One region of the Bradyrhizobium lupini genome, then DNA from elsewhere that is predicted to be linked to it. Evidence: predicted binding sites of a transcription regulator. Region 1 holds the regulator's gene; the other holds the start of a gene.
The links. Region 1 encodes LexA, which represses DNA repair genes until DNA is damaged. Its sites were predicted from a motif close to TGTTCNNNNTGTGTTCNG; they were not measured.
Positions count from the first base shown of each region.

Region 2: AB3L03_RS06590 (ImuA family protein) is a predicted target of LexA. The motif match lies at 6,284-6,301, and genes of this name have one in related genera.

Region 1 is NZ_CP162553.1:7,546,783-7,562,825, forward strand. Features, by position in the region: gene gltA (citrate synthase) at 1-33, opposite strand, end outside; partial or broken gene gltX (glutamate--tRNA ligase) at 229-1,655, opposite strand; gene AB3L03_RS36330 (glutamine--tRNA ligase/YqeY domain fusion protein) at 1,822-3,498, shown strand; gene AB3L03_RS36335 (nuclear transport factor 2 family protein) at 3,518-3,904, shown strand; gene AB3L03_RS36340 (DUF2171 domain-containing protein) at 3,989-4,222, shown strand; partial or broken gene AB3L03_RS36345 (ComEC/Rec2 family competence protein) at 4,318-6,595, shown strand; gene AB3L03_RS36350 (hypothetical protein) at 6,734-7,168, opposite strand; gene lexA (transcriptional repressor LexA) at 7,662-8,363, opposite strand; partial or broken gene glp (gephyrin-like molybdotransferase Glp) at 8,540-9,750, opposite strand; gene AB3L03_RS36365 (hypothetical protein) at 9,989-10,180, opposite strand; gene AB3L03_RS36370 (HAD family phosphatase) at 10,348-10,974, opposite strand; gene AB3L03_RS36375 (alpha-hydroxy acid oxidase) at 10,989-12,122, opposite strand; gene AB3L03_RS36380 (S41 family peptidase) at 12,426-13,763, shown strand; gene AB3L03_RS36385 (EAL domain-containing protein) at 14,041-16,043, opposite strand, start outside.
Region 2 is NZ_CP162553.1:1,307,919-1,323,961, forward strand. Features, by position in the region: gene AB3L03_RS06575 (SDR family NAD(P)-dependent oxidoreductase) at 1-462, shown strand, start outside; gene AB3L03_RS06580 (error-prone DNA polymerase) at 577-3,945, opposite strand; gene AB3L03_RS06585 (DNA polymerase Y family protein) at 3,942-5,534, opposite strand; gene AB3L03_RS06590 (ImuA family protein) at 5,431-6,219, opposite strand; partial or broken gene AB3L03_RS06595 (putative DNA modification/repair radical SAM protein) at 6,381-7,615, shown strand; gene AB3L03_RS06600 (UdgX family uracil-DNA binding protein) at 7,615-9,057, shown strand; partial or broken gene AB3L03_RS06605 (inorganic phosphate transporter) at 9,156-10,783, shown strand; gene AB3L03_RS06610 (M20 aminoacylase family protein) at 10,871-12,043, opposite strand; gene AB3L03_RS06615 (GMC family oxidoreductase) at 12,244-13,863, shown strand; gene AB3L03_RS06620 (metallophosphoesterase) at 14,051-14,995, shown strand; gene AB3L03_RS06625 (cupredoxin family copper-binding protein) at 15,019-15,354, shown strand; gene AB3L03_RS06630 (sigma-70 family RNA polymerase sigma factor) at 15,512-16,043, shown strand, end outside.

The DNA.
Region 1 (16,043 bases):
TGTGGCGGTCTTATTGCTTGGTTTTGCGTCCATCAGAGGTCCCCGATGTATGGTGAAACGGGCCGGACCCGGAGGCCCCGATGAGATATCGCGGGGCAGGCCGGATGTTCCAGAAGGTACGGCTGAGATGGGTATATTATTGCTGTGTGCGCTGCAAGATGGCGCCACGCATGGTCGACTTACGTCGTAGCCTGGTCCTTGGGCCCGGTCCTTAGCGCGGTCCTAGGCCTATTCCGTGGCCTGATCTTTAAGCCGGCCCAGGCTTTCCTGGCGTCCCAAGACGTCCAAAACCTCGAATATGCCGGGCGACGTCGTCCGTCCCGTCAGCGCGGCCCGCAGCGGCTGGGCGACCGCGCCGAGCTTGAGACTATTTTCCTCGGCAAAGGCGCGCAGCGCGGCTTCCGCATTGGCCGCGCTCCACGTCTCGACTTTCTCCAGCGCGGAATGAAGCTGGCCGATCAGCTTGCGGTTCTCAGGCGTCAGCAGCGCCGCCGCCTTCGGGTCAAGCTCCAGCGGCCGGTCCGCGAAAATGAAATAGGCGCTGTCGATCAGCTCGATCAGCGTCTTGGCGCGCTCCTTCAGGGCCGGCATGGCCTTCAGGAGCTGCGCGCGCGTGGTGTCGTTTAACTTGGCCTTAAGCTCGTCGCGGCTGGGCACGACGTGGTCGAGCACGTCCTCGAACATCTTCACGAGTGATTGATCGTCGGCATTGCGGATGTAGTGGCCGTTGAGGTTTTCCAGCTTGGCAAAATCGAAGCGCGCTGCTGCGCGGCCGACGCTGGCAAGATCGAACGCCGCGATCATCTCCTCCGTCGAGAAGATTTCCTGGTCGCCATGGCTCCAGCCGAGCCGGACGAGATAGTTGCGGAGCGCGGACGGGAGGTACCCCATGGCGCGGTAGGCATCGACGCCAAGCGCGCCGTGCCTCTTGGAGAGCTTTGAGCCGTCCGGGCCATGGATCAGGGGGATGTGGGACATGCTCGGCAGCGTCCAGCCCATCGCGTCGTAGATCTGCTTTTGGCGGGCCGCGTTGATCAAATGGTCGTCGCCGCGGATGACGTGGGTGACGCCCATGTCGTGGTCGTCGACCACGACAGCGAGCATGTAGGTCGGGTTGCCATCGCCGCGCAGCAGGACGAGGTCATCCAGATTCTCGTTCTGCCAGACCACGCGGCCCTGGACCTGGTCCTCGATCACGGTCTCGCCGGTCTGGGGCGCACGGAGCCGGATGGTGGGCTTTACGTCGGTCGGGGCCGTCGCCGGATCGCGGTCGCGCCACAGGCCGTCATAGAGGCGCGTGCGCCCCTCTGCGCGCGCCTTCTCGCGCATCGCGGTGAGCTCCTCGGCGGTGGCGTAGCAGCGATAGGCCTTGCCGTCGGCGAGCAGCTGCTCGGCGACCTCGCGGTGGCGGGCGGCGCGGCTGAACTGGTAGATGACGTCGCCATCCCAGCCGAGCTCCAGCCATTTCAGGCCGTCGAGGATGGCGCCGATCGCGGCCTCGGTGGAGCGCTCCCGGTCGGTGTCCTCGATCCGGAGCAGCATCTTGCCGCCGTGCTTCTTCGCATAGAGCCAGTTGAACAGCGCCGTGCGCGCGCCCCGATATGGAGGAAGCCGGTCGGCGAAGGAGCGAAACGGGTGACGACGGGAGAGGTCATTCTTGGCAGGGCCTATGCATTGGAGGCGGTGGTATATAACAGGACCGGAGCATAACTAAAGCCCGGCAGCGGACCGCCAGGGGTTGCTTGAGACCTTGCCTAAGCCCTTGGCTCAGCCAAGGGAATTTGGCAGAAGGGCCGCTGATTTCCCTACAGGATTTTCGTAATGACAGAACCGGTGGCGAACGAGGTTGGGCGCGATTTCATTCGTGACATCATCCAGGCCGACCTCGAGCAGGCCAAATACAAGGAGATCGTGACCCGGTTCCCGCCGGAGCCGAACGGTTATCTCCATATCGGCCACGCCAAGTCGATCGCGCTCAATTTCGGCATCGCCCAAGAGTTTCCGGGCCGTTGCCATCTGCGCTTCGACGACACCAATCCGGTCAAGGAAGAGCAGGAATATATCGATTCCATCCAGGCCGACGTGCGCTGGCTCGGCTTCGACTGGGGCAAGAACCTGTTCTTCGCTTCGGACTATTTCGACCGCCTCTACGAATGGGCGGAGCAGCTGATCCGCGACGGGCTCGCCTATGTCGATGACCAGACCCAGGAGCAGATTCGTCTCGCGCGCGGCACGCTGACCGAGCCCGGCAAGAACTCGCCGTTCCGCGATCGCACCGTGGATGAAAACCTCGACCTGTTCCGTCGCATGAAGGCGGGCGAATTCCCGAACGGCGCGCGCGTGCTGCGGGCCAAGATCGACATGGGTGCGGGCAACATCAATCTGCGCGACCCCGTGCTGTACCGCATCCTGCATGCGCACCATCCGCGCACCGGGACCAAGTGGAGCATCTATCCAAGCTACGACTATGCCCACGGCCAGTCGGATGCCATCGAAGGCATCACGCACTCGATCTGCACGCTGGAGTTCGAGGACCATCGGCCGCTCTACGACTGGTTCATCGAGAAGCTGCCGGTGCCCTCGAAGCCGCACCAGTACGAATTCGCGCGGCTGAACCTGACCTACACGCTGCTGTCCAAGCGTGTGCTGACCCAGCTCGTCCGCGAGGGCCATGTCGCGGGCTGGGACGACCCGCGCATGCCCACCATGGCGGGCATGCGCCGCCGCGGCGTGCCGCCGGCCGCGCTTCGCGAATTCGTCAAGCGCATCGGCGTTGCGAAAGCCAATAGCGTGGTCGACGTCGGCATGCTGGAATTCTGCATCCGCGAGGAATTGAACCGCACGTCGCAGCGGCGCATGGCGGTGCTTAAGCCGCTCAAGGTCGTGATCGAGAATTATCCCGAGGGGCAGACCGAGGAGCTCGAGGCGATCAACCATCCGGATGATCCCTCCGCCGGCACCCGCAAGATCACGTTCGGTCGTGAGCTCTATATCGAGCAGGACGACTTCATGGAGAACCCGCCGAAAAAGTTCTTCCGTCTGTCGCCGGGCAACGAGGTGCGGCTGCGCTACGCCTATTTCGTCAAGTGCACCGGCGTGATCAAGAACGATGCCGGCGAGGTGGTGGAGCTGCGCTGCACCTACGATCCCGCGACCAAGGGCGGCAACGCGCCCGATGGCCGCAAGGTCAAGGCCACCATGCACTGGCTGCCGGCGGCGACATCCGTGCCCGCGGAAATCCGCATCTACAATCAGCTGTTTGCCAAACCGAGCCCGGACGCCTCGAACTTCGCCGCCGACCTCAATCCGCAGTCACTGGAAATTCTCGCTAATGCCCGCGTCGAGGCATCGGTCGCGGAAAGCAATTCGACCGAGCCGATGCAGTTCGAGCGCCAGGGCTATTTCGTGCGCGACAAGGACTCGACGTCCGACAGACCGGTATTTTCCAGGACTATCGGTCTGCGCGACACGTTCGCGAAGGAAGTTGCCAAAGGCTGAAAAGAGCTGCGAGACCACAATGAGCAACGAAGCCGACGCTATCGTTTCCGGCATCATCGCGAAATGGCGCGCCGGCTTCGCCACGCTCGATGCGGCCGCGCTCTCATCGCTCTATGCGAGGAATGCCTTCTTCTTCGGCTCCAACCCAAAGCTCTACCGGGGCAGGGCCGGCGTCGCAGACTATTTCAACGGCCTGCCGCGCTGGCGCAAGCCGAGCGCGGTGTTTTCCGAGGTGACGGCGGCGCAGGCAGGTCCTGATCTGATCAATATGGCCGCGACCATCTCGTTCGATCTCGCCGGCGAACGCCCCGATTTCTCGGTCAAGATGAGCTGGGTCATCATGCGCGAGGACGGCGAGTGGAAGATCGTCAATCACCATGCTTCGTCGCAGGCGCCGCTGATCTGACGAGCGGGCACACGGCTTCGTCATTCTCGTGAGAGAACGAACGTGCTCCCCGCGCGTTGGGGTGGGTCCAACAAGGAACCCACCATGCAGAACATCGCAGAGCATATGGAAGTGATCGGCGCCGACGGCGTCCACATCGGCACCGTCGACAAGGTCGAAGGCAATCGCATCAAGCTGACCAAGAAGGACAGCGGCGAGGGCAGCCACAAGGGCCATCATCACTTCATCGACAAGGGCCTCGTCGCCGATATCGAGGGCAACAAGGTCAGGCTGTCGGCCAAGGCGGATGTGGCCGTGACGATGGAAGAGGAAAAGTAGCGGCCGCGCCCCTTCGTTCCTGATCCGTACCGCTATCCGCCCACCTGCACGTTCCGGTAGCTTCTGGCTTCGTTGCGTATCATCGAGTGCAGGGAATGGCCGAGCCGGGCCGGCCGGTACGATCGCAGGGGATCGCGGGGACGTGGCCCGCGGGCCGCGCCGCGTCCGCGGGCGGCCTCGCGCCTGCAGGCCTCGACCTCTGGACATCGCTGGCCGAGACCCTCCGCGCCTGGCTGCGCGCCGAGGCGGGCGCCGGGCGGCTGTTGCCGTGGGTGCCCGTCGCGTTTGGCTGCGGCATCGCGCTTTATTTCTCTGCCGATCATGAGCCGGTGCTGTGGGTCGTTGCCACGACCGCCATCGCGCTCCTGCTTGGCGCGGCTCTGTTGCGGCGGAGCCGGCTGTTCGCCCCGGCCATCATGATCGCGGCGGTCGCGGCCGGCTTTGCCGTCGCAACCTGGAAGACGGCGCGCATCGCCCACCCGGTGCTGGCAAGGGCGCTCTATTCGGTGTCGTTGTCGGGCTTCGTCGAGGCTCGCGACATCCGCGAGCGTACCGATCGTTTCGTGCTGCGCGTCACGGCGATGGAGGCGCAGCGCAGCGACGTCAGGCTCGAGCGCGTGCGCCTGTCGGTCCGCAAGGGCACCGCGCCGGAGGTCGGTAGCTTCGTTCAGCTGAAGGCACGGCTGATGCCGCCACTCGCGCCGGTGCGGCCCGGCAGCTACGACTTTTCGCGTGACATGTTCTTCCAGGGCATCGGCGCCTCCGGCTTCGCGATGGGCGCCATCACGGTGGCGTCGCCGCCTGAGACCGGCGGCTTACGGCTGCGTTACGCGGCCTTCATGCAAGGCCTGCGCGATGCGATCGATGCCCGCATCCGGGCGACGCTCGACGGCGACAATCGGGCGATCGCGACCGCGCTGCTCACCGGGCGGCGCGATGCGATCACCACGCCCGTCAACGATGCGATGTTCATCTCCGGCCTCGGCCACGTGCTCTCGATCTCCGGTTATCACATGGCCGTCGTTGCCGGCGTCGTGTTCTTCGCGGTGCGCGCGCTGCTCGCTCTGATCCCCGGATTGGCGGCCGGCTTCGCCATCAAGAAATGGTCGGCCGCCGCCGCGCTGGTCGCCGCTGCGTTCTACCTGCTGCTGTCGGGCGCGGAGGTCGCCACGCAAAGGTCGTTCTTCATGACGGCGGTGGTGCTGATCGCGGTGATGGTCGATCGCCGCGCCATCACCTTCCGCACGCTTGCTGTGGCTGCGCTGATCGTGCTGGCGGTCGCGCCGGAAGCGCTGGTGCATCCGAGTTTTCAGATGTCGTTTGCGGCAACGCTCGGCTTGGTCGCACTGGTGCAGATCGGCATGCCCAATTTGTTTGCCTCGCCGGACAATTCGGCGACTGCGCGCATTGCGATGTGGGGTGGGCGCGAGATTGCGATGCTGTTCATGGCTTCGCTGATTGCGGGACTTGCGACCACGCCCTATGCCGCCTTTCATTTCCACCGTGTCACGCCGTTCGGCGTGCTCGCCAATCTCGGCGCGATGCCGGTGGTCTCTGCGCTGGTGATGCCGGCGGGGCTGTTGGGGCTGCTTGCTGCGCCGTTCGGGCTGGACAGCGTGTTCTGGTGGGTGATGGGGATTGGCATCGAGTGGATGGTCGCGGTCTCGCGCTGGGTCGCGTCCTTGCCGGGCGCGGTGGGCCGCATCCCGGCGTTCGGGATCGCGCCGCTGATCGCGGCGAGCCTGGGAATCATTGTGCTCGGCTTGTTGCGCACGCCGCTGCGCTGGTCCGGCGCCCTGGTGCTGCTGGCAGCGATCCTCTGGGGACTGTCGGCGCGGCAGCCCGACATCCTGATTGCCGGGGATGGCGCCAGCGTCGCGGTGCGGGGCAGGGACGGATATCTGCACCTGATCAGGACGAACAAGGACAGCTTTCTGCTCAAGGAATGGCTCGCTGCCGACGCCGATCCGCGCGATGCGGGCAGAGCCTCGCTTGCCGATGGCGTGTCCTGCGACGAATCCGGCTGCGTGACGCCACTGGCCGACGGGAGGCTGGTCGCGCTGGCACTGCGCGTCGACGCTCTCGCAGACGATTGCAGTCGGGCCGCCCTGGTGGTGACGACGTCCCGCGCCGCCCGATTGCGCGGCGATGGTGGTCGATCGGCAGCGGCTCGCCAGCCAGAGCGCGCTGGCGCTGACGCAGCGTGGTGACGGTTTTGTGGTTCAGGCAGTGAGGGCGAGAGGCACGAGCCGCCCCTGGTTGCCGGCCGGCGCCGGCGAGGGTGATTTCGACGGCAGCCTCGCGCCAAAGTCGACCGCGCCTCGCATCAAGGACGCAACGCCGGCGGACACCGATCTGCAAGCCGACGATTGATCTGATGGTGCGGAGCAACGCAGTGGTTCGGTGCGTCCGTTCGGATCTGCGGGGTGCAAACCACACCATCTCGCCGGCCACGGCCGGCGATGGCGATTCAATCCTGACCTCCGACTTCGTAGCCGGAGGGCGGCTCTGTCAGCCGATCGGCAGGTGCGTGACGGTCGGCTGCCTGTCGGCGGTGATCTGCGCCTTGTGCTCGCGCTCGGTGACCGACTGAGTCACCGGCAGTTGCAGCACCGTCGCGCGCTGGCCTTCGACGAGCTGCGTCACCAGCACGTATTTGCCGTCGGGGAATTCGATCGCATCATGATGGCGGTCGGGAACGTGCGGATCGATCTTGCCGAACTTGCCCACGCGGGAATTGATGGTGCGCGTCCAGATCCAGCGATTGTCGTAGCGGACGTCGTCGGCGAAGGCGAGCTCCGTCCCCGGCAGCAGGCAGACGGCAACAGACGGATCGGCTGCAGAGGCGAAGCCGCGCGTCGAGGTGCCGCGGAAGCTTGTCGTGACGATCGTCTCGCCGACTTCGGCGGGGCGCGACGCGACGGCATGTAGGCTGTAGTCACACATCGGGTGCTCCTCATGCTGGGATAGCAACCCGCGTCTCTTATCGAGGCGCAGGCCTCTATCAGAGTGGAAGCACGAACGCTCTGCTTGGTTGTGGGCAAATCTGCGGCTGGCTTCCGCAAGCCGCGATCACATTATCTTTCCCGAATTCAATAGGAACAAAGCTCGCCGCGATGCATTCGGGAGGCGCGTACGCGAACATTGCCAACTTGGCTGCAACGGCCGAACTTGACCGCTGGTCGCTGTTTCCTCGAACAACCGAGCCGCGAAGCGGTGCTGCTTGAAGCGGTGCTGCTTCGTCGGCGTGGCGAGGAGCCAGCGTTGGAGGAGGGGCCGGATAGTCTGTGCAGAACCAGAAAGGCTATCCAGCCGGAGCGGACGATGATCCGCTCCAATCTCTGACCGGCGATGCCGATCGGAAGCGCGCGAGGCGCCAAGCACCTCCGGCATGAAGTGCTTCCGATATGAAGTACTGCCGATAGAAAGACTCCCGGTATCAGTACTTCCGGTAAAGCCCGATCAGCTTGCCCTGAATCTTCACCCGGTTGGGCGGCAGGATGCGGACCTCATAGGCCGCGTTGGCGGGCTCGAGCGCGATCGAGGCGCCGCGACGGCGGAAGCGCTTCAGCGTCGCTTCCTCGTCGTCGATCAGCGCCACCACGATGTCGCCGGTATCGGCGCTCTCGTTGCGCTGGATCAGGGCCATGTCGCCGTCGAGAATGCCGGCTTCGACCATCGAGTCGCCGCGCACTTCCAGCGCGTAATGCTCGCCCGAGCCGAGCATGTCAGGCGGTACGCTGATAGTATGGCTGCGGGTCTGCAACGCCTCGATCGGCGTGCCGGCCGCGATGCGGCCCATCACCGGCACCGCGACGGGACGTTCGCCCTCGTCAGCGGGCAGGCTCGCGCTCGCACGCACCTTGCCGAGATTGCCCTCGATGACGCTCGGCGTGAAGCCGCGGCGGCTGCCAGCGGCTGCCTGGAGCTCCGGCAGCTTGATGACTTCAATCGCACGGGCGCGGTTGGGCAGGCGTCGGATGAAGCCACGCTCCTCGAGCGCCGTGATCAGGCGATGGATGCCCGACTTCGAGCGCAGATCGAGCGCATCCTTCATCTCGTCGAAGGAGGGCGGCACGCCGCTTTCCTTCAGACGTTCACTGATGAACCGCAGAAGCTCGTATTGTTTGCGCGTTAACATCTCGACCAAAGTCCCCCGGTTGATGTCGTCCGATTCCGAGACGCTGAATTCGGCCATAAGCCGCTGCATGCTCGAAACAAATCATGAACAGACACTATATGTTCGATACATGTTCCGCAACTGCTTAATTTACCGTGAACAGAGCAAAGTGCGCGGAACGCGCGTTGCGGGGGCGCTCAGACGGGGAGCCGCAACACTTCGCAAGCCGTGCCGGCTTCGGCCTTCGGCGCGAATGGTGCGCGGACGAGAAGTACCTGTGCTGCAGCGAGATCTGCAAGCAGCGAAGAGTCCTGATGATTGACGGGAACAACGACGCGTGTGCCATCGTCACGCTCCTCAAGATGCGCGCGCAGATAGTCCTCGCGCTGGTCGTTGGCGCCGACGTCGCGGCCGAGCACGGCGCGTTCACGGCGATGGTGAATCACTGAACGGCCCGACAGGGCGCGAATCAGCGGCACCATGAACAGGAAAGCGCACACGTAGGACGATACGGGATTGCCCGGCAGGCCGATCACACCCATTGCGCCGAGTCGCCCGTGCATCATTGGCTTGCCTGGCCGCATCGCGATCTTCCAGAACGCCATCGCGATGCCTTCGTCCCGCAGTGCCTGCTGGACCAGATCGTGGTCGCCGACCGATGCGCCGCCGGTCGTGATCAGGACGTCGGCGCCGCTCTCGCGGGCGCGGCGGATGCCGGCGGTGGTCGCCTCCAGCGTGTCGGCGGCAATACCGAGGTCGATGGTCTCGGCGCCCTCGCTGCGGGCGAGCGCGTGCAGGGCGTAGCCGTTGGAATAGACGATCTGGCCGTGGCCGGGCGTGGTGCCCGGCATCACCAGCTCGTCGCCGGTGGCGAGAATCGCGACTTTCGGACGCCTGACAACGGCAAGGTGCGGATGATCCATCCCGGCGGCGAGCGCGAGGTCTCGCTCGGTCAAACGGCTTCCTTGCGCAGGAGCACGTCGCCCTCGCGGAAATCGACGCCGGCGGGGCGGATGTGCCGGCCGGCGATTGCGGCTTCCTTGATCGTGATCCGCTTGCCGGCGGCGACCGTGTCCTCCTGGATCACGACGGCGTCCGCGCCAAAGGGAACGACGCCGCCGGTGAAGATCCGCACGGCCTCGCCGGCTCCGACCGTCCCCTCGAACGGTCGGCCCGCTGCGACTTCGCCGATGACGGTGAGCTCCGAATCGATCGTCGCGGCATCGGCCGCGCGCACCGCGTAGCCGTCCATCGCCGACATCGCCTGCGGCGGCTGCGTGCGCCGCGCCACGACGTCACGCGCGAGCACGCGATGGTAGGCCTCGTCGAGGGAAATCATTTCTTCCGGCAGCGGCTCTGCACCCGCCAGCACCGCGGCAAGCGCGTCAGAAACCGGCATCAAGGCCACGGCGAAAACTCCTGCTCGGCACGTTCGGGCGAATGTTCCGCACGTCTTCTAGCCGAGCGCAGGCGCAGAGGCAAAAGCGGCTGAGCAGGCACAGTCATCCCGCCCCTTCACATTGTTCCGGAAGGCAGGATCAAGCGCGTCGCGGCATGATCCGAAGGAGGTCACAGATCGGCAGGAGAGTGGTCATGGAAGCGACGAAAATCATGGCAAGGCGAGAACGCGCCATGGCCTGAATCGATCAGCTCCCTGCCTGCCCGGGAGTTACGTCGGGCGCCTTGGATCCCTGATCCTTGTCGGGCAGCGGGTCGGCTTGGGATTTCAGGTCGGCGGCCTTGCTCACAAGCTTGGCGGAAAGGTCCGAATCTGAAGTTGTCCTCGCGAATTCAAGAAGAAGAGAGGCCTGCTTGGTGAGGTAGGTTTTGCCCAGCACGATGATGCATCCGTCCGTAGAAGTCCCAACGGACTCTAAGAGTCCGGAAGGCGGTATTCCGTTCCCGGAACTCTGTATAAAAATGTACAAAGTGATCCGGTTCCTCAATTTTTCAAAATTGGTCCGTCGGGCCGTGCCGTCGTGGGTTTCGCGACAACGGACCGTCGTCAAATGCCCAATGCCTTCAATGCGTTCCCGACGTCACGCGGCGAGGTCACATGCACCGCCGTCAAGCCGCGCGCGCGCGCTCCCTCGATGTTTTCGGCAAGATCGTCGAAGAACACGATGCGCCCGGCGGGCACGCCGATCGCCGCAACGACGTGGTCGAAGGCCTCCGCATCCGGTTTGCGCAGGCCGATGCTGGACGACAAATACAGCTCGCGGAAATGGCCGAGGAGGTCGGCATATTCCCTCGAGAAATGGTCCACGTGCGGCCGGTTGGTGTTGGAGAAAGCATAGAGCGGCATCTGTTTCGCTGCGCGCGGCAGCAGCTCGGCGATGTCAGGCATTTCGCCGGCGAAAATCGCGTTCCAGCCTTCCAGGAACTGCGCATCCGAAATGCCGATTCCGAGCGAGGCTCGCAATGAGGCGAAATAGTCCTCATCGCTGATCTTCCCCATCTCGTGCAACCGATAGGCTTCGCTGTCCCGCACATAGCGCGCGACGATGGCTTCGGGCTTGCAGCCGGCATGTCCCGCCCAGCAGGCGATCGCCTTGGAGAAATCGATATCGAGCACGACGCGGCCGAGATCGAACAGGAGCGCATCCGCGCTGCCGGGAGAGAGCGATGTCACCTGCGTCCTTTCACTCAGTATCGATACGGCTCGTGGTCGAACAGCGGAAACGCGCTGAACACACTCGGCGCGTTGGTTGCGGTCGCCTGGTGCAGGCAGGATTTGTTGACCTCGGCGAACGAGGTCGCACCCAAGAGGCCGAGGCAGCGCAGCACTTCGTCCTCGAGCAGTTCCAGCATGCGCGCCACGCCGGCTTCGCCGGCCGCCGCCAGCGCCCAGCATTGCAGCCGGCCGATGCCGACGAGGTCGGCGCCCGCCGCGATCGCCTTGACGATGTCGGTGCCGCGACAGACACCGCCATCGACCATGATCTTGGCGCGGCCGTTCACGGCGTCGACGATCTCGGGCAGCACGTGCATGGCGCCGCGACCGTGATCGAGCTGACGGCCGCCATGGTTGGAGACGTAGATCCATTCGACGCCGTGATCGATCGCGATCAGCGCGTCCTCCGGCGTCGCGATGCCCTTGAGGATCAGCGGGATCTTGAACTTGTCCTTGATCATCTTCACCGTCCGCCACTCCAGACCCTTCTGGTAATCGCCCCCGGTGGCGCGCAAGCGGCTCTCGCGAACGTAGCGCTTGGCGATGTCACGTTCGCGGCGGCTGTAGTGGGCGGTGTCGACGGTCAGGCAGAAGGCGGCGTAGGCGTTCTTCTCGGCCCGGCTGACGACGTCGGCGACGAAGGCGTCATCGCCGCGCACATAGAGCTGGTAGAGCCGCAGCGCGTCGGACGCAGCTTCGGCGGTCTTTTCTAGGCCGGGCTCGGACACCGAACTGAGCATGTGCGCCGCACCGAAAGTGCCGCAGGCGCGTGCCACGCTCGCCGCACCATCCGGATCGAAGATCTGGAGCGCGCCGACCGGGGCGAGGACCACGGGCAGGCGCATCTTGCGGCCGAACTGTTCGACCGAACCTGTAACCTTGCGAACATCGCGCAGCACGCGCGGGCGGAAAGCGATCTCGTCCAGCGCCATGCGGTTGCGACGCATCGTGGTCTCGGTCTCGGCCGCGCCGACGATATAGTCCCATGCATTCTGGTTGAGGTTGGCGCGGGCTTTCCGGATGAATTCATGCAGATTCTGGAACGGCTCGGTGCTGGCGCCGAGCTCGACGTTCCTTTCCGGTTGGATGCGGGGTGCTTCGTTCATTGTTATCCTCCCGAGAATTTGAAGCCTTCCCTGATCGCCTAACCCGTCCGGGGCGCCAAAACCATCCTAAAATGGCATGGCTGCGAGGCGCGGGCCGGCCGGCCGACCCCCGCTGCGCACGAACCGGTCCTGCAACGTTGCCGAAAGTTTGGGTCCGGACCAACCGATTTTTACGGTGTACCCGCCGGCGTGGCATCCCGGCCTTGAAGAAACCAGAATGGTATTGTGAGAAGCAGGCTGGATCGCCATTTGCATGGCGGCTCCCAGCCCACCGAACCGCGAAGCAAAAAGGCCAGCCTATCCATGCGGAAAACCCTGCTGTTTCCACTGGGCGCGCTCACCGGAGCGTGTCTGACCCTTTTGGTAGCCAGTCCGCACGGCGGCGTTTGGGCGGCACGGGCGGCAGCGAGCGCGGATGACGCCTATTCCAAGCTCAATCTGTTCGGCGAAGTGTTCGAGCGGGTGAAGGCGAGCTATGTCGAGAAGCCTGACAATGCCAAGCTGATCGAAGGCGCGATCACCGGCATGGTGACCTCGCTCGATCCGCACTCGCGCTACATGAACGACAAGGCCTGGACCGAGATGCAGGAGACCACCTCCGGCGAGTTCGGCGGGCTCGGCATCGAGGTCACGATGGAGGAGGGGCTGGTCAAGGTCGTCTCGCCGATCGACGACACGCCGGCATCCAAGGCCGGCATCATGTCGGGCGACCTCATCAGCAAGATCGACGGCGATGCCGTGCAGGGCATGACGCTCGAGCAGGCCGTCAACAAGATGAAGGGGCCGGTCGAGACCCAGACCAAGCTCACGATCGTGCGCAAGGGCGCCGACGCCCCGCTCGACGTCGCGATCAAGCGCGAGATCATCCATGTGCGTCCCGTGCGCTTCCACGTCGAGAACGGGGATATCGGCTATATCCGCGTCACCTCGTTCAACGAGCAGACCACCGATGGCCTGAAGAAGGCGATCGCATCGATCACCAAGGAGGTTCCGCCGGAGAAGCTGGTAGGCTACGTGATGGACCTGCGCAACAATCCGGGCGGATTGCTCGACCAGGCCGTGTCGGTGTCGAGCGCGTTCCTGCAGCGTGGCGAGGTCGTCTCGACTCGCGGCCGCAATCCGGAAGAGACCCAGCGCTTTACCGCCCATGGTGGCGACCTCACCAAGGGCAAGCCGCTGGTGGTTCTTGTCAACGGCGGCTCCGCCTCAGCCTCGGAAATCGTGGCCGGCGCGCTGCATGACCACAAGCGCGCGACGCTGATCGGCACGCGCTCGTTCGGCAAGGGCTCGGTGCAGACCATCATTCCGCTCGGCACCGGCAACGGCGCGCTGGCGCTGACCACGGCGCGCTACTACACGCCCTCGGGCCGCTCGATCCAGGCCCAGGGCATCGCGCCCGACATCGAGATCCTCCAAGACGTGCCGCCCGAGCTGAAGGGCCGGATGGACACCATGGCGGAGTCCCAGATGCGCGGTCATCTCCAGGCAGCCGACGGCACCGAGCAGACCGGGTCGCAGTCCTATGTCCCACCGGAAGCGAAAGACGACAAGGCCCTGCATACGGCCTACGACTTCCTGCACGGCCAAACCGCGAATGCGGTCGCCGCCAAGCCGGCGTCGAAGGCTGCAGTGCCGAACTAGGCGCTCGCGACGGTAAGGTGTTGATCGCCCGGGAGCGGATAGTCGTTCCCGGGCGAACTTGTTTCGGGACGCTGTGTCAGCTCGGGTTCATGGCCGCGAAGGTGGCCTCGTAGCAGCCATCGCGCTCGGCCCAGCGGCGGGCGCGGTCGCGCTCGACCAGACCTCGCCGCCGGGATGAACCCGCAACTCCAGCAATTGCATGACCTCCGCGACACCTGCGTCGTGTGTATCGAGGAGAGCTTCTGGGAATGCCGCTGCGCCGACCACGAGGTCCGAACTAGCTTGCCTCGCGGCGGCGGCCTTCGTTGCCGCCGCGCCGGGCGAGACGGCTGCGATGAGCTGCGAACAGCTCCAGCACCTTGTCGGCGGGCTTTGCGGCGCTGAACAGATAGCCCTGCATCTCGGAGCAGCCGAGCGCGCGCAGCAACCGCTGCTGCTCCTCGGTCTCGACGCCCTCGGCCGTGGTGGTCATGCGGCGGGCGGCCGCGAGATTGACGACCGCCTGCACGATGCTGGCGGAGCCGTCGGGGCCGGCGATGTCGTTGACGAAGCAGCGGTCGATCTTGATCTTGTCGAACGGGAAGCGGTGCAGATAGCTTAGCGAGGAGTAGCCGGTGCCGAAATCGTCCAGCGCGATGCGGACGCCGATGGCGCGGAGTTGATGCAGGATCGCAAGCGCCGTGTCGTCGTCGCGGATCAGCACCGCCTCGGTGATTTCGAGCTCGAGCCGGCTCGCCGACAAATTGGAGGCGGCAAGCGCCGCCATGATCTTCAGCGCCAGCGTGCCGCTCTTGAATTGCACCGGCGAGACGTTGACGGCGAGGCGGATGTCGTCGGGCCAGTTCGCCGCATCCCGGCAGGCGGTCGCCAGCACCCATTCGCCGATCTCGTTGATCAGGCCGGTGTCCTCGGCGATCGGGATGAACTCCGCCGGCGAGACCATGCCGCGCTCGGGATGGCGCCAGCGCACCAGCGCCTCGCAGCCGGTGATGCGGTCGTCCTTCAGGCTGAGGCAGGGCTGGTAATACACCTCAAGGCCGCCTTCGAGCCCGCCTTGAGCGATGGCGTGGCGCAGGTCGATCTCGAGCTGCCGCCGCTCGTGGATCTTGGCGTCCATCTCCGACTCGAAAAAGCGATAGGTGCGGCGCCCCGCGGCTTTGGCGGCGTACATCGCCATGTCCGCGTTCTTCAGGATCTGGTCCAGCGCCGTTCCATGTTGCGGCGCCAGCGCGATGCCGATGCTGGCGTCGGTGGCAAGATGATGCCCCATGCAGTCGAACGGCGCCCGGATGGCCTCAAACACCCGCGCGACGAGCTCGCTGACCTGATCCGGCGATGTCACCGCGCTCTGGACGATGGCAAATTCGTCGCCGCCGAGGCGCGCCACGAAGTCCGCCGGCCCCGCACAGCGGTGGAGGCTCTGCGCGACCGACTTCAGGAGCTCGTCGCCGACGAGATGCCCGAGCGCGTCGTTGACGCCCTTGAACTCGTCGATGTCGATGTAGTGCACCGCGAGTTGTTCGCCGCCGGCGACGAGATCGAGTTCCTGACGCAGATGCTCGTGGAACATGGTGCGGTTGGGCAGGTCGGTCAGTGCGTCGTAATGAGCGAGATGGGTGATGCGCTCCTCGATACGCCGGCGCTCCGTGATGTCCTCATGCGTCGCCACCCAGCCGCCATCCGTGAGCGGTTCGTTCACGATCTGGATCGAGCGACCGTCGGAGGTCTCGACCACCATGGAATTGCGCACGTGGACGTCGCGCAGGACCCGTGCGACATACTGGTCCGCATCGCCGGTGAACGAGCCGGTGGCTTTGCGGTGTGCAATGATGTCGTGAAAGCTGCAGCCGGGTCTCACGATTTCGGCCGACAGCCCGTACATCTCGATGTAGCGCTGATTGCAGATCACGAGCTGCTGCGAGGCGTCGAACAGCAGCAGGCCCTGGGTCATGTTGTTGACGGCGCGGTCGAGACGCTGCTTTTCCAGCGTCAGCCGTTCCCGCGAAAGACGATGCTGCTCCAGGAGCTTGCGAACGATCGCGATCAACACGCCCGCGATGGCGAGCGCGGAAGAGGCCGCGACCGAGATCAGGATGCCGATCTGCTCGCGCCAGTCCGTCAGGGCCGTCGCGCGCGTCGTGGTGGCCATCATCAGGATCGGGAAGTGAGGCAGGGCATGTGAGGAAATCAGCCGGTCCTCGCCGTCGACGGGGCTCATGAAGCGGCCGGTAAAATGGTCGAGCCCGAAAACCCTTTGATGCGCGAACGGACCGTTCTTGA
Region 2 (16,043 bases), 1.6 Mb from region 1:
TGGGAGCAGAATTTTCGACTCGACCTGCTCGGCGCCGTGCACGCGTTCGACGCCGCGCGGCCGTTCCTCGAGGCTAGTGGCGACAAGGGTGGCGACGCCGCCTTCGTGATCATCTCATCGATCTCCGCGGCGCAAGCGGACACGGCGAGTTCCTACGGCCCGATCAAGGCTGCGTTAATCCACATGGCCAAGGGGCTGGCACGGCAGTACGCGAAGAAGAAGATCCGCGTCAACGTGGTCTCGCCAGGCACGGTCTATTTCAAGGGCGGCGTCTGGAATACGATCGAGCATAACATGCCCGAGCGCTACAATGATGCGATGAAGCGTAACCCCACCGGCCGCATGGCGACGCCGCAGGAGATCGCGAGCGCAGCGGTGTTTCTGGCGAGCCCGGTGTCGGGGTTCACCACGGGCTCCAATCTGGTGGTGGACGGCGCGATCTCGAACCGGGTGAATTTTTAGAACAAACTCGTCATTGCGAGCGTAGCGAAGCAAATCCAGTATTTCTCCGCGGTGACAGTCTGGATTGCTTCGCTGCGCTCGCAATGACGGGGCGAGAGGGCGCGGCCCCCACCCTCAATGAAAATCCCGCGACGGCGGCAGGATGCGGACATTGCGGGGATGACGGATTTTTTGCGCGGGCGCATCCGTGTGGGCGCGGGGGTCGTCGTTGAGCGGTTCGACCACGGTGGCGCCTGCCGGCACCGGATGCTTGCGGCCGAGGGCGTCGTTGGCAAGGCCGACCAGATCGTGCGAACGGTCGATCATCCGCTGGGCGATCAGATGCGTCACCTTTTCGGGACTGCTCTGGATGTAGCCCTCGACCAGGATGAGGCGTGCGCCCATCACCTCCTTCCGGTACTGCTCCATGATCTTCGGCCACACCACGACATTGGCGATGCCGGTTTCGTCCTCCAGTGTCATGAACACGACGCCGCTGGCGCTGCCCGGCCGCTGCCGTACCAGCACGACGCCGGCACAGCGGACACGGCGCCGCTCGTTGTCGTGATTGATGTCCTTGCAGGCGACGATGCGCTCGCGCGTAAACATCTCCCGCAAAAATTCAATCGGATGGCCTTTGAGCGAAAGGCGAATGGTCTGGTAGTCCGCGACCACCTGTTCGGCGCGCGGCATCACCGGCAACGGCCTGGCGTGCTCGTCCGGCTGCTCGCGTGCGGTGGCCACCTCGAACAGCGGCAGCGGCACATCGTCGGGCAGGCGCCGCACCTGCCACAGCGCCTCGCGGCGATCGAGCCCGAGCGAGCGAAACGCGTCGGCATCGGCAAGCAGGATCAGCGCGCGCTTGGGCAGTCCGGTGTCGCGGGCGAAATCTTCCAGCGAGGTGAAGGGCCGGCGGTTGCGCGCGGAGACGATGCGGTCGGCCCAGTCGGGCGCTCTCTCCACACGGTCATTCCGGGACGCGCCTCTTTTCAGCCTTTCCTCATCCTCATCGAGCCAATGAAAACCGTCGATCTGGCGGAAGCCCAGGCGCACGGCGCAATATTTGCTACTTCCTTCTTCCAGCGTGTTCTGCGCAAAACTGTAGGACACATCGATATCGCGCACCTCGACGCCATTCTTGCGAGCGTCGCTGACGATCTGCGCCGGGGCGTAAAAACCCATCGGCTGCGAGTTCAGGAGGCCGCAGCAGAATGCATCAGGGTGATAATGCTTCAGCCATGAGGAGATATAGACAAGCTGCGCGAAGCTTGCGGCATGGCTCTCCGGAAAACCGTAGCTGCCAAAACCCTTGATCTGTTCGAAACAGTTCCTGGCAAAATCAGGCGCATAACCGCGTGCGATCATGTTGCCGATCATCTTGTCTTCGAACTTGCCGATGGTGCCGACATTGCGGAACGTTGCCATCGCACGGCGCAGGCCGTTGGCCTCCTCGGCCGTGAACTTCGCGGCCTCGATCGCGATCCGCATCGCCTGCTCCTGGAACAAGGGCACGCCGAGGGTCTTGTGCAGCACTCTGTAAAGCTCGTCCTTGTCGCCATGCTCCGGTGACGGCGATGGATAGTTCACTTTTTCCAAGCCGTTCCGCCGCCGCAGATAAGGATGCACCATGTCGCCCTGGATCGGACCAGGCCGCACGATCGCGACCTCGATGACGAGATCGTAGAAGGTCCGTGGCTTCAGCCGGGGCAACATGTTCATCTGGGCGCGGCTCTCGACCTGGAACACGCCGAGCGACTCCCCGTCGCACAGCATGTCGTAGACTTTGGAATCATCCTGCGGGACGCTCGCCAGCATCCAGCGTTCGCCCTTGTGCTGCTCGATCAGATCAAAGCACTTGCGGATGCAGGTCAGCATGCCCAGCGCGAGCACGTCGACCTTCATCATGCTGAGTGCGTCGACATCGTCCTTGTCCCATTCGATGAAGGTGCGATCGTCCATCGCGGCATTGCCGATCGGCACATAGGTGTCGAGCCGGTCCTGCGTGAGCACATAGCCGCCGACATGCTGGGACAGATGACGGGGGAATTCGATCAGCTCGGTCGCGAGCTCGACTGCGAGGTTGATCATTGAATTTTGCGGATCGAGGCCGGCCTGCCTGACCTGCATGTCGTTGAGGCCCTTGCCCCAGCTTCCCCAGACGGTGTCGGCAAGGGCCGCGGTGACGTCCTCGGTCAGGCCCAGCGCCTTGCCGACGTCGCGGATGGCGCTGCGCGGGCGATAATGAATGATGGTGGCGATGATCGCAGCGCGATGGCGGCCGTAACGGCGATAGACATATTGCATCACCTCCTCGCGCCGCGAATGCTCGAAATCGACGTCGATGTCGGGCGGCTCCAGCCGCTCCTTGGAGATGAAGCGCTCGAACAGCAGATCGACCTTGGTCGGGTCGACCGAGGTGATGCCGAGCACGTAGCAGACCGCCGAATTCGCCGCCGATCCCCGCCCCTGGCACAAAATGTTCTGGCTGCGGGCGTAATGCACGATGTCGTGCACGGTGAGGAAGTAATGCGCGTATTTCAGATCGGCGATCAGCGCGAGTTCTTTCTTCAGGGTGGCGCGCAGCTTGTCGTCGATCTTGCCGCCGAAATATTTGTCGACACCGGCCCAGGTCAGATCCTCCAGATGCCCCTGCGCGGTCTTCCCCGGTGGCACCGGCTCATCCGGATACTGGTATTTGAGCTGGTCGAGCGAGAAGGTGATCTTGTCCGCAAAGCGCATGGTCTCCGCGATAGCTTCGGGGAAATCGCGGAACAGCCGCGCCATCTCCCTGGGCGTCTTCAGAAATCGCTCGGCATTGGCTTCCAGCTTCCGGCCGACCGCCTCGATCGTGGTCTTTTCCCGGATGCAGGTCAGAACGTCCTGGAGGGGACGGCGCGCGGGGTGGTGATAGAGCACCTCGTTGGTCGCAAGCAGCGGCACTTTTGCTTTTGCGGCGAGATCATCGAGCTGCGCGAGGCGACGGCGATCGTCGCCGCGATAGACCAGACTCGCCGCCAGCCACACGCCCTCGGCGCGACTTGCCTTCAGCTTGGCGAGGATGTCCTGCGCTTGCGCCGCATCGAAGCGATGCGGCAGCGTCAGGATCAGGAGCTGGCCTTCGGAAAACGCAAGGAGATCGGCGAAGGTGAGATGGCATTCGCCCTTCGCGATCCGCGTGATGTCGTCGCCGCGCTTGCCCCGGGTGAGAAGCTGGCACAGCCGGCCATAGGCGGCGCGGTCACACGGATAGACCAGGATATCCGGCGTGCCGTCGATGAAGACGATGCGGGTGCCGATCAGAAGCTTCGGCTTGTGCAGCACCTTGTCATTGTCGAGCTCCTTGTAGGCACGCACCACACCGGCGAGCGTGTTGTGATCGGCAATGCCGATCGCGGGAATGCCCAGGATGCTGGCCTGGTGTACATAGTCGCGCGGATCCGAGCCGCCGCGCAGGAAGGAGAAATTCGTGGTGATGCCGATCTCGGCATAAGCGGGCGTGTTCATGCGAAGAGACCGTGCACATACCAACCGGGAGGAGCGGGCTTGCCGTCGTCGTCGAAGCACTCCCCCTCGTAAAGACCGTCGCGAAAGATCCAGAAGCGTAGGCCTTCGGCATCCTCGATACGAAAATAATCCCGTGTCAGTTGCTTGCCGTCCTGCCGCCACCATTCCATGGCGATGCGCTCGGGGCCCTCCACCCGCACCACCGCATGCTGCGCGCGGCGCCAGGTGAATTGATGCGGCGGCCCGTCGGGCACGGTCGCGAACGGCACATTGATCGGCTCAGGCTTGTCGAACAACCGCAACGGACGCAGCGGCGGCTCACCCTCGGTGCGCGCGGGCCATTCGGCCTGCATGGCCACGGCGAGATGATGCTGGGCAGGCGCCGCCAGCACCGCACATTCAGGGATATGGGTATCCTCAGGCAGGTGCACGACGACGCGCTTTCCGCCGATGCGCGCGGCGATGCGGTCGATCAGCGCGGCAAGCTCGTCATTGTCGTGGACATGGGCGTCGAGATCGCGCTGCTCCTGCACCACGATCTCGGTGCGGCTTGCCGACAGCCGCACCATGTCGAAGCCGAAGCCGGGATCGAGGGGATCGGCGAGTGCATCGAGACGCTCGCGGAACAGCCGGTCGACGACCGCGCTCCGCGTCACGGGACGTCCGGTTTCGACCATGATGGCGCGCACCGCGCCGTCGGTACGGAAGAATGTGGCTTCTAACCGTCGCGCGCCCTTGCCCTGCTTCTCCATCGACGCGATCAGCGTGTCGGCGAGGCGCGACAGCGTCATCGCGATCATGGTGTCGGTCGCGATCGGCTCGGCAAAGCGTTTCTCTACGATGTAATCGGGCAGCGGCTTTCGTGGATTGATCGGCGCATCGCCCTGTCCCAGCGCGTGCGCAAGCAGCGTGGAGAACCGCGCACCGAACCGCGCCGTGATTTCGCTCGGCGTGCGCGAGGCGACATCGCCGATGGTTTTCAGGCCGGCGCGGCGCAGGCCGGTGCTGATGGCCTCACCCGCACCAAGCGCGGACACTGGAAACCGGCTGATTGCCGCCGCCTCCCCGCCATTGGCAACGATGCTACCGGATGCCTGCCGCGTCAGCGTGCGCGCGCAGACCGAGGTGCCGGCGATCGCCGCGCTGACGGCAAAGCCCTGGCGATCGAGGGCACGGACAAGGGTTTGCAACAGCGTAGCCTCGCCGCCGAACAGATGCGCGCAGCCGGTGATGTCGAGGAACAGCCCGTGCGGCGGATCGAGCGCCACCAGCGGCGTGAAGCGGTCGCACCAGTCGGCGATGTCGCCGATCGTCTTGGCATCGGCCACGGCATCGGCATCGAACACCTTTAGATCCGGACACATCGCCCGGGCATTGGCCAAGGGCTGGCCGATATGCAGCCCGAGGCGCTCGGCGGCCTCGTCCAGCGCATGGATCACCAGCGCGTTGCTGTCCTTGGCGACGACGATGCTGGGCTCATTGTTTTTATGCAGTCCGACGTTGCCGAAGAACCGCTGGATCCGGTCGATAGGCAGGCGCGGCAGCCACAGGCTGAGGATACGTCGACGATTCAGAGAACTGGCACTCATCACATTTCCATTCCATGATCCACCGGCCGCACGGGCCATGACGATTGCGCAAGAGCTCGGCATCGAAGCGCGGCGCGCCCCAGGCGCTCCACATCGCGCCCGGCGGCGAATGCGCCGCGCGCAGCATCCATCTGGTCTCCGCGGTCGATGGCAAAGGTTGTGCGGCCATCCGCAGCAGCAAGCCGGTGACACCGGAAGACTGCGCAGCCAGCGTCAGCTTGCGGCTCGCCACAAGATCGAACTGCCTGGTCTCACCCCAGAGCTCGAGCACGACGGCGCCCAGCGCGTCGCAGGCGAGCGCATCGGCCGACGTGCGCAACGCACTCTCCACGTCGGCGGCGCGCACCATCACCATACGGCGCGGATCGAGACCGATCTCGGTGAGCCCGCTCATCGACAGCGCACCGGTTTCAATTTCTGAAAAATCCTGCCGCACCCACAGCAGCGGTTTGCGTGCCGTCATGCGCCCCGCAAGTCCGGTGACAAAGCCGGTCGCGGCCGCGCCCTGACGTCCTTCGCAAAATACCTCGTGGATTGCCGCGCGTGCGAGCCCGCCCTTTAGCGCGCTGTCGGCCTCGCGATGGCCGAGCGCGACACGGTCGCGATGATGCACGACCTCCGCCGTCTCGATGCGCTCGATCTGGCCGCGCAAGGCTGCAAGCGCGCTTGTTCGTGCGCCGCTCATATACGCCGCTCCTCAGGAGTGATTGCCGGTGGCTCTCAAAAAGAGAACCAGCGGCTAGCTCATTTGTTCATGATATGTTCTAATATAAAGCTAACGACGCCCCAGGAGTCAATCGAATTGGCGGGCCTTGGGATTCATGAGCTGAATCAAAGGGATCCAATATGGACGTGCAACGCAAGCTGGAAATCCTGGCCGACGCCGCCAAGTACGACGCGTCTTGCGCCTCCAGCGGCACCGAGAGGCGGGATTCCAGCGACGGCAAGGGCATGGGATCGACCGCGCCCGGCATGGGCATTTGCCATTCCTACGCGCCGGACGGTCGCTGTATCTCGCTGCTCAAGGTGCTGCTGACCAACGCCTGCAATTACGACTGCCTCTATTGCGTCAACCGGGCCTCTTCCAACGTGCCACGCGCCCGCTTCACCATCGACGAAGTCGTCAAGCTGACGCTCGACTTCTACCGGCGCAATTACATCGAAGGACTGTTTCTCTCCTCCGGCATCATCCGCAACCCCGACTACACCATGGAGCAGGTGGTAAGCGTCGCGCGCAAACTGCGCGAGGAGCATCACTTCCGTGGCTACATCCATCTCAAAACAATCCCCGAGGCCGACGATACATTGATCTCCGAGGCCGGCAAATATGCCGACCGTCTCTCTATCAACATCGAGATGCCGCAGGAGACGAGCCTGCAGCAATTCGCGCCCGAGAAGGACGTGCGCGCGATCCGCCGCACAATGGGCCGACTGCGGCTGAAGCTGGACGAGGCCGAGGAAAGCCGTAGCGCGAAGACGAAAGCCAAGCCGCAGCGCTTCGCACCGGCCGGCCAAAGCACGCAGATGATCGTCGGCGCCGACGCGGCCTCCGACCACACTATCCTCCACACCAGCGCCAATCTCTACAGTTCATACAGGCTGAGGCGCGTCTATTATTCCGCGTTCAGCCCGATCCCCGATGCCAGCCGCGCGCTGCCTCTGCGCGCGCCGCCCTGCTGCGCGAGCACCGACTCTACCAGGCCGACTGGCTGATGCGGTTCTACGGCTTCGACGTCGGCGAGATCGTCGACGACAGTGCGATGCTGCCGCTCGACATCGATCCAAAACTCGCCTGGGCGCTGCGCCACCGCGACCGCTTCCCGCTCGACGTCAACCGGGCCAGCCGCGAGGAATTGTTGCGCGTGCCGGGCTTCGGCACCAAGGCGGTCGAGCGCATCATCGCGGCGCGCCGCACGACCACCATCCGCGTCGCCGATCTCGCGCGGCTGCATGTGCCCCGGAACAAAGCGCTGCCGTTCATCGTGCTGAGCGATCACCGGCCCGCGCCGCACCGCCTCGACGAGGCACGGCTGATCGAACGGTTCAAGCCGAAGGCCACACAACTGGGATTTGGCTTCTGATGCAGTACATCACCCTCGAGAACGAAACCGATTTCGACGGCTGGCGCAAAGCCGCGCGTAGCCTCGTGCTTCACCAAATGAAACCGGTCGATGTCACCTGGACCGTGCAGGGCGGCGAAGCGGAGCTGTTCGCGCCACCCTCGCCGTCTCCGCTGCCGGCCGGTGGCGATAGCACCTTCAACGTGCCAGCAAAATTCGTCGAGCTCGCCAAGGCCGCGATCCTGCATCGCGATCCCGAGCGTTTCGCGATCCTCTATCGCCTGCTGTTTCGGCTGAACGACAATCACGACCTCATCGAGGTCGCGACCGATCTCGATGTCGCGCAAGTCACGGCCATGGCAAAGGCGGTCTACCGCGACGAGCACAAGATGCATGCCTTCGTGCGCTTCCGCGAGATCGGCAGGGAACGCGAAGCACACTACGTCGCCTGGTTCGAGCCGGAGCATCATATCGTCGAGCTCGCCGCGCCGTTCTTCGCCAAGCGCTTCGCCGATATGCCCTGGTCGATCCTGACGCCGGATTTGTGCGCGCATTGGGATGGCCACGCGCTCTCGTTCACGTCCGGCGTCGGCAAGAGCGAGGCGCCGAACGAAGACCGGCTGGAGGAAACCTGGCGGCGCTACTATGCCAGCATCTTCAATCCGGCCCGCCTGAAGGTGAAGGCAATGCAGACCGAGATGCCGAAGAAATATTGGAGGAACCTGCCCGAGGCTTCGATCATTAAGCCCCTGATTGAGGACGCCGAGCGCATGACCGGCGCCATGATCGCCAATGCCCCAACCGATCCGCACAAGCCTCAAAAGCGGCCGGAGGCTCCGATGAAACGCAAGACCGCTGCCGACGATCTCGAAGCGCTCCGCGAGGAGGCCGCCCACTGCCGCGCCTGCCATCTCTACAAGGACGCCACCCAGACCGTGTTCGGCGAGGGTCCGAAGTCCGCCAATATCATGCTGGTCGGCGAACAACCTGGCGACAAGGAAGACCTCGCCGGCCATCCCTTCGTCGGTCCAGCCGGCCAGATGCTCGACAAGGCGCTGCAGGAGGCCGGCGTCGACCGCAAGAAGGTCTATGTCACCAACGCGGTGAAACACTTCAAATTCGTGCCGCGCGGCAAGATTCGCCTGCATCAGAAGCCGAATACGCCGGAGATAAAGGCCTGCCGGCAGTGGTATGAGCGGGAGGTCTCCGTCATCCAGCCCGATCTCATCGTCGCGATGGGCGCGACCGCCGCGCAGAGCGTGTTCGGCAAGATCACCCCGATCGGAAAGAACCGCGGCCGGCTCATCGACCTGCCCGACGGTCACAAGGCGCTGGTGACGGTGCACCCGTCCTATCTGCTGCGGCTGCCCGATCCGGAAGCCAAGGTGCTGGAATATCGGCGCTTTGTCGAAGATTTGAAGATCGTCGCCGGGTTGCAGAAGAAAGCCGCGCGCGCCGCCTGAATACGGGCGGGAAAACCCCTTTCATGCCTCGCCTGTCATCCAGCCTTCAAATCCATCGCGGACAATAGCCCCTACAGAAAGTTAAGGGGCCTCCAGACATGACCGATGTTGCATTCGACCGCGCGGTAGCCGATCCCGCGCCGATCCAGCCGGCCTCGCGGCCAAATCTCGACAAGGGCTTCAATCCGCTGACGATGATCCTGTTCTTCGGCATCCTCGCCGCGGGCCTGCTCTATGTGGCCTACAGCATCTATTCGGATGTCGATGCGACCGGCACGCGGGTCACGAGCTATCTGCCCTACATCCTCTTGTTTGTCGCGCTGCTGATCGCGCTCGGCTTCGAATTCGTCAACGGCTTCCACGACACCGCCAACGCGGTAGCGACCGTGATCTACACCCATTCGCTGCCGGCCGAAGTCGCGGTGATGTGGTCGGGTTTCTTCAACTTTCTCGGCGTGCTGCTCTCGTCCGGCGCGGTCGCCTTCGGCATCGTCTCGCTGCTACCGGTCGAGCTGATCCTGCAGGTCGGCTCCAGCGCCGGTTTCGCGATGGTGTTCGCGCTGCTGATCGCCGCGATCCTTTGGAACCTCGGCACCTGGTATTTCGGCCTGCCGGCCTCCTCCTCGCACACGCTGATCGGCTCGATCATCGGGTCGGCGTTGCGAACGCGCTGATGCGCGGCCGCGACGGCACCTCGGGCGTGGACTGGGGCAAGGCTACGGAGATCGGCTATGCGCTTCTGTTGTCGCCACTGGTCGGCTTCATCTGCGCCGCCGGCCTGCTTCTGCTGCTCAAGCTGATCATCAAGAACCCGGCGCTCTATGCCGCCCCTGAGGGTCACAAAGCCCCGCCGATGTGGATTCGCGGCCTGCTGATCCTGACCTGCACCGGCGTCAGCTTCGCCCATGGTTCGAACGACGGCCAGAAGGGCATGGGCCTGATCATGCTGATCCTGATCGGCACCGTGCCCACAGCCTATGCGCTCAACCGCGCATTGCCGGAGTCGCAGGTCGCCCAGTTCGCGAAGGTCTCGGATGCCGCCTCCAAGGTGGTTGCGGCCAAGGGCGCCGGCCATGCGATCATCGGCGATCCCCGTCCTGCGGTGACGCAGTACGTCACCTCGCATCACATCAGCGAAGGCACCTACCCTTCGCTGTCAGCGCTGGTGAAGGATGTCGGCGAGCAGGTCGCGAAATACGGTTCGCTGAACAAGGTGCCGGCGGAAGTCGTCGGCAACACCCGCAACGACATGTACCTGACTTCGGAAGCGATCCGATTCCTGATGAAGGACAAGGAAAACGACCTCAGCAAGGAAGAGGTCGCGACCTTGAACGCCTACAAAGGCGGGCTAGACAGCGCGACCAAGTTCATCCCGACCTGGGTGAAGGTCGCGGTCGCGATCGCGCTCGGTCTCGGCACCATGATCGGCTGGAAGCGCATCGTCGTCACCGTCGGCGAGAAGATCGGCAAGACCCATCTCACCTACGCGCAGGGTGCCTCCGCCGAGCTCGTCGCCGCCGCCACGATCGGCGCCGCCGACGCGTTCGGCCTGCCGGTCTCGACCACCCACGTGCTGTCGTCCGGCGTCGCCGGCACCATGGCCGCGAACGGTTCGGGTCTCCAGGTCGCCACCATCAGGAACATGGTGATGGCCTGGGTGCTGACCTTGCCCGTCGCTATCCTGTTGTCGGGCACGCTGTACGTGATCTTCTCGCGGATCTTCTGAAGCCGATCAGTCACTCGAAGACAAAGGGCCCGTGCGATGCGCGGGCCCTTTTTCGTTTGTGCTTTCGGCTTGATCTTGCGCTTGGCCTTACGATGCCGCGAGCGATTCCTCGACCAGCTTAACCCAATACGATGTGCCGTAAACGATGGCGTCGTCGTCGAAATTGTAGGCGGGGTGATGCAGGCCGGCGCTGTCGCCGTTGCCGCAGAAGATGAAGGCGCCGGGGCGCGCTTCCAGCATATAGGCGAAATCCTCGCCGCCCATCAGCGGCGACATCTCGAGCACATTGGCCTCGCCCGCAACTTGCCCCGCGATGCGACGTGCGATCTCGGTCTCCGCGGCGTGATTGTTCACCACGGGATAATTCCGCTTGTAGTGCAGATCGATCTTGGCGCCTGTGATCTGCGCCACGCCCGCCACAACCTCGTGGACGCGCTTCTCCACCAGCTTGCGCACCTCCGGCGACAGCGTGCGGATGGTGCCCCTCAGTGTCGCGGTTTGTGGAATCACGTTACGGGCATTGCCTGCGTGGAACTCGCAGATCGAAATCACGGCCGATTCCAGCGGATCGACGCTGCGCGCAACGATCGACTGCAGCGCCGTGATCACCTGTGCACCGACCAGAACGGAATCCACACATTTGTGCGGCCGCGCGGCATGGCCGCCGAGGCCCTCGATCATGATATCGACCTCATCGGTCGCCGCCATGATCGGACCCGGCCGGATCGCGAACGAGCCCACCGGAATGCCCGGACCGTTGTGCATGCCGTAGACCTGCTCGATGCCGAAGCGCTCCATCGTGCCGTCCTTGACCATGGCCAAGCCACCCGCGCCGCCCTCCTCGGCCGGCTGGAAGATCACCACCGCATCGCCGGCGAAGTTGCGGGTCTCGGCGAGATAACGCGCAGCACCGAGCAGCATCGCGGTGTGGCCGTCATGGCCGCAGGCGTGCATCTTGCCGGGAGTCTTCGAAGCGTAAGGCAGGTTGGTCTGTTCCTCGACCGGCAGGGCATCCATGTCGGCACGCAGGCCGATGGCCTTGAGGCCCTCGCCGGCCGGCTTGCTGCCCTTGATCACGCCGACCACGCCGGTCTGGCCGATGCCCGTCACGACCTCATCGCAGCCGAATTCGCGCAGGCGGTCCGCGACGAATGCTGCGGTGCGGTGGACGTCGTAGAGCAGCTCCGGATGCTGGTGGATGTCCCGGCGCCAGGCCTGAATATCGGGTTGAAGGTCGGCGACGCGGTTCACGATGGGCATGGAGGGTCTCAAGCTTTGTTGAAAATGCAGGCCTGTCTACCATGCAAGCACCAGTCCACCCAACTGGCGGGGATCTGGGGTAGCTCTGTCCTCCCGTCATGGCCGGACTTGTCCCGGCCATCCACGTCTGACTATTAGAACGGAAAGTGCGTGGATGCCTGGGACAAGCCTGGGCATAATGCCTATTGGGTGGAAGCAGAATGCCAAGGCGGCTCGAAGGTGAGTTTGACTATATTGTCGTTGGGGCCGGCACGGCGGGCTGCATCGTCGCCAACCGGCTGTCGGCCAATTCCAGCAATCGCGTCCTCCTCCTCGAAGCCGGCGGCGACGACAACTGGATCTGGTTCCACATTCCCGTCGGCTATCTCTTCGCCATCGGCAATCCGCGCTCGGACTGGATGTTCAGGACCGAGGCCGAGCCCGGCCTGAACGGCCGCTCGCTCGCCTATCCCCGTGGCAAGGTGATCGGCGGCTCCTCGGCGATCAACGCCATGATCTCGATGCGTGGACAGGCCGCCGATTACGATCACTGGCGCCAGCTCGGCATGACCGGCTGGGGTTATGACGACGTGCTGCCGCTGTTCAAACGGCTCGAGGATCACTTCCTCGGCGCAAGCGAGCATCACGGCGCCGGCGGCGGCTGGCGCATCGAGGCGCCGCGGCTGTCCTGGGACATACTCGATGCCGTGGGCGATGCGGCCGAGGAGATGGGCATCAAGCGCATCCCGGATTTCAATACCGGCGACAACGAAGGCACCAGCTATTTCCACGTCAATCAGAAGCGCGGCCGGCGCTGGTCGTCGGCGCGCGGCTTTCTCAAGCCGGTATTGAACCGCCCGAACCTGCGGCTCGAAAAGCATGTGCTGGTCGATCGTCTGATCATCGAACAGGGCCGCGCCGTCGGCGTGCGCTTCATCCAGAATGGCGAGATCATCGAGGCGCGTGCGAAACGCGAGGTGGTCCTCTCGGCAGGCGCGATTGGCTCGGTACAGGTGCTGCATCGCTCCGGCATCGGACCTGCCGACTGGCTGTCGCCGCTCGGCATCGACATCGTGATGGACAAGCCCGGCGTCGGCCGCAATCTGCAGGATCATCTGCAGCAGCGCGCGATCTACAAGGTCGAAGGCGTGCGCACACTGAACGAGACCTATTACAACCTGGTTCGACGCGGCCTGATGGGCCTCGACTACGCCTTCCGCCGCCGCGGGCCGTTGACCATGGCGCCGTCGCAGCTCGGCATCTTCACCCGCTCCGATGCGACGCGCGCACGCGCCAACATCCAGTTCCACGTGCAACCGCTGTCGCTCGACAAGTTCGGCGATCCCCTGCACCGCTTTCCCGCGATCACGGTGAGCGCCTGCAATCTCCAGCCGACATCGCGTGGCACCGTACGTCTGCGTTCGGCGGCGCCGGACGAGAAGCCCATCATCGCGCCGAATTATCTTTCAACGGACGACGACCGTCAGGTCGGCGCCGATGCCATCCGCACCACCCGCCGCCTGATGCAGCAGAAGGCCTTGGCAAAATACCGCCCAAGCGAATATCTACCCGGCCCCGCCGTCGGCGACGACGATGCCTCTCTTGCCAAGGCCGCCGGCGACATCGGCACCACCATCTTCCATCCCGTCGGTACCGCGAAGATGGGCGCAGCAAATGATCCGATGGCGGTGGTCGACGAACGCCTGCGCTTCTACGGTCTCGGCAGCCTTCGCATTGTCGATGCCTCGATCATGCCGACCATCACGTCTGGCAACACCAACACGCCGACCGCGATGATCGCCGAGAAAGGCGCGACGATGATTTTGGAGGATGCAAAGTGAATGCGTAGCTTTGATCGGGCGTAGCGAAATCCAGGGAGTATCGTAAGTCTGGTCCCGTGTTCCGCTACGCTCCATACGGGCTACGCGTCCAACCACCTCACGAAAACGTCATCGCGTCCGGGAATAAGTCCCCTCCTCTCCCAATCACATCTCCGAAGCCCAATTCCGGGCGGAGTGGAGCTGCGCGATGAGCGGACACGATCACGGTGAGGACGGCTTAAGCCGCCGCAAGGTGTTGGAATGTATGACCTGGGCGGGCACCGGGGTGCTCTGGACCGTCACCGGTGGCGTCCCGCGCTCGCTCGGCATCATCGATTCCGCGCAGGCTGCGACCGCGGCGGCGCCCGGAATGACCTTCCTCCAGATCAGCGACAGCCATGTCGGCTTCGACAAGCCGGCCAATCCCAACGCGCTCGGCACGCTGGAGGAAGCCGTCAACAAGATCAACGCGATGCCGGTCAAGCCGTCCTTCATGATCCACACTGGCGACATCACGCATCTCTCCAAGGCCGCCGAGTTCGACAATGCCGATCGCATCATCTCGCAGAGCAAGCTCGACGTGCACTACGTGCCCGGCGAGCATGATTTCCTCGACGAGGACGTGAAGTTTTATCGCGAGCGCTACGGCCGCGGTACCAAGGGGGCAGGCTGGTATTCGTTCGACGCCGGCGGCGTGCACTTCATCGGCCTCGTCAATGTCGTCGACCTCAAGGCCGGCGGCCTCGGCAATCTCGGTGCCGAGCAGCTCGCCTGGCTCGAGGACGATCTGCGCGGCAAGTCGAAATCGACGCCGATCGTGCTGTTCGCCCACATCCCGCTCTGGACCGTCTACCCCGAATGGGGCTGGGGCACTGAGGACGGCGCCCGCGCGCTGGAACAGGTGAAAGGCTTCGGTTCGGTCACCGTGCTCAATGGCCACATTCACCAGGTGATGCAGAAGGTCGAAGGCAACGTCACCTTCCACACCGCACGCTCCACCGCCTTTCCGCAGCCGGCGCCGGGAGCTGCCCCCTCGCCCGGACCGATGAAGGTCGAGGACGCAAAGCTCCGCGCGATGCTCGGCGTTGCCAGCATCAACTTCAAGCAGAACGAGCAGCGGCTCGCGATCATCGACACGCCGCTCCAGAGTTGATGCAGGACTAACGGAAGCTGACAATGAAGACTCTCAATCGCCGCGACCTCGGTGTCGCCTTCGGTCTTGCTTTGGCCGCGGCCATGCTGTTACCCGCCACAACCGCCCATGCCGACGACATGGAGGTGCATATCGACAATTTCGTCTTCCAGCCGGCCGAGCTCAAGATCAAGGTCGGCACCACCGTGACCTGGACCAACCGGGACGACATCCCCCACACCGTGGTGTCGGCCGGGAAGTTCAGGTCCAAGACCCTGGACACTGACGACAAGTTCTCGTTCACCTTCACCAATGCGGGCGACTACAAATATTTTTGTTCTCTGCACCCGCACATGACGGGGATGATCAAGGTTGAGTAACACCTCGAACCAAGGCATCAACGTCTTGCCCGGCCGGTGGTCCCACACCGGCCGGGCCCGTGTGCCTTCGGTCACACTCAGGGACGAAACGAATAGGGACGAGACGAACAGCGACGAAACCAAGCAACGAGCAGAACAAGAGGCAAAGCGAGGAGCGATGCCCGCCAACGACGATTTGCAGAAGGCGCAACGCTTCCGCGAGGCGGCGCTGCCCCATCTCGACGACGTCTACACGCTCGCGCGCTATCTCTTGCGTGACCCCTCCGATGCCGAGGACGCGGTGCAGGAGTGCTATCTGCGCTCGCTGAAGCATTTCGACAGCTATCGCGGGCCGGCGATAAAGCCTTGGCTGTTCGCGATCCTGCGTAACGTCTGCAATGCCGAATATGCACGGCGCGCACACAGGCACAGCGCGATCGAGGATACGCCCGGCGCTGCCGAGCAGACGCCGATCTGGCAGGAGACCGAGGCCAGCCCCGAAACCGAAGTGCTGCGCAGCCGCGATGCGGGCGCGATCCGCAAGCTGATCGACGCGCTCGCCGAGCCGTTCAAGGAAACGTTCGTGCTGCGGGAGATCAACAACCTATCCTATCGTGAAATCGCCGAGGCCGCCGGCGTGCCCGTCGGCACTGTGATGTCCCGCCTCGCCCGCGCCCGTGCCATGCTGCGCGCGGCCTGGACGGCGGATG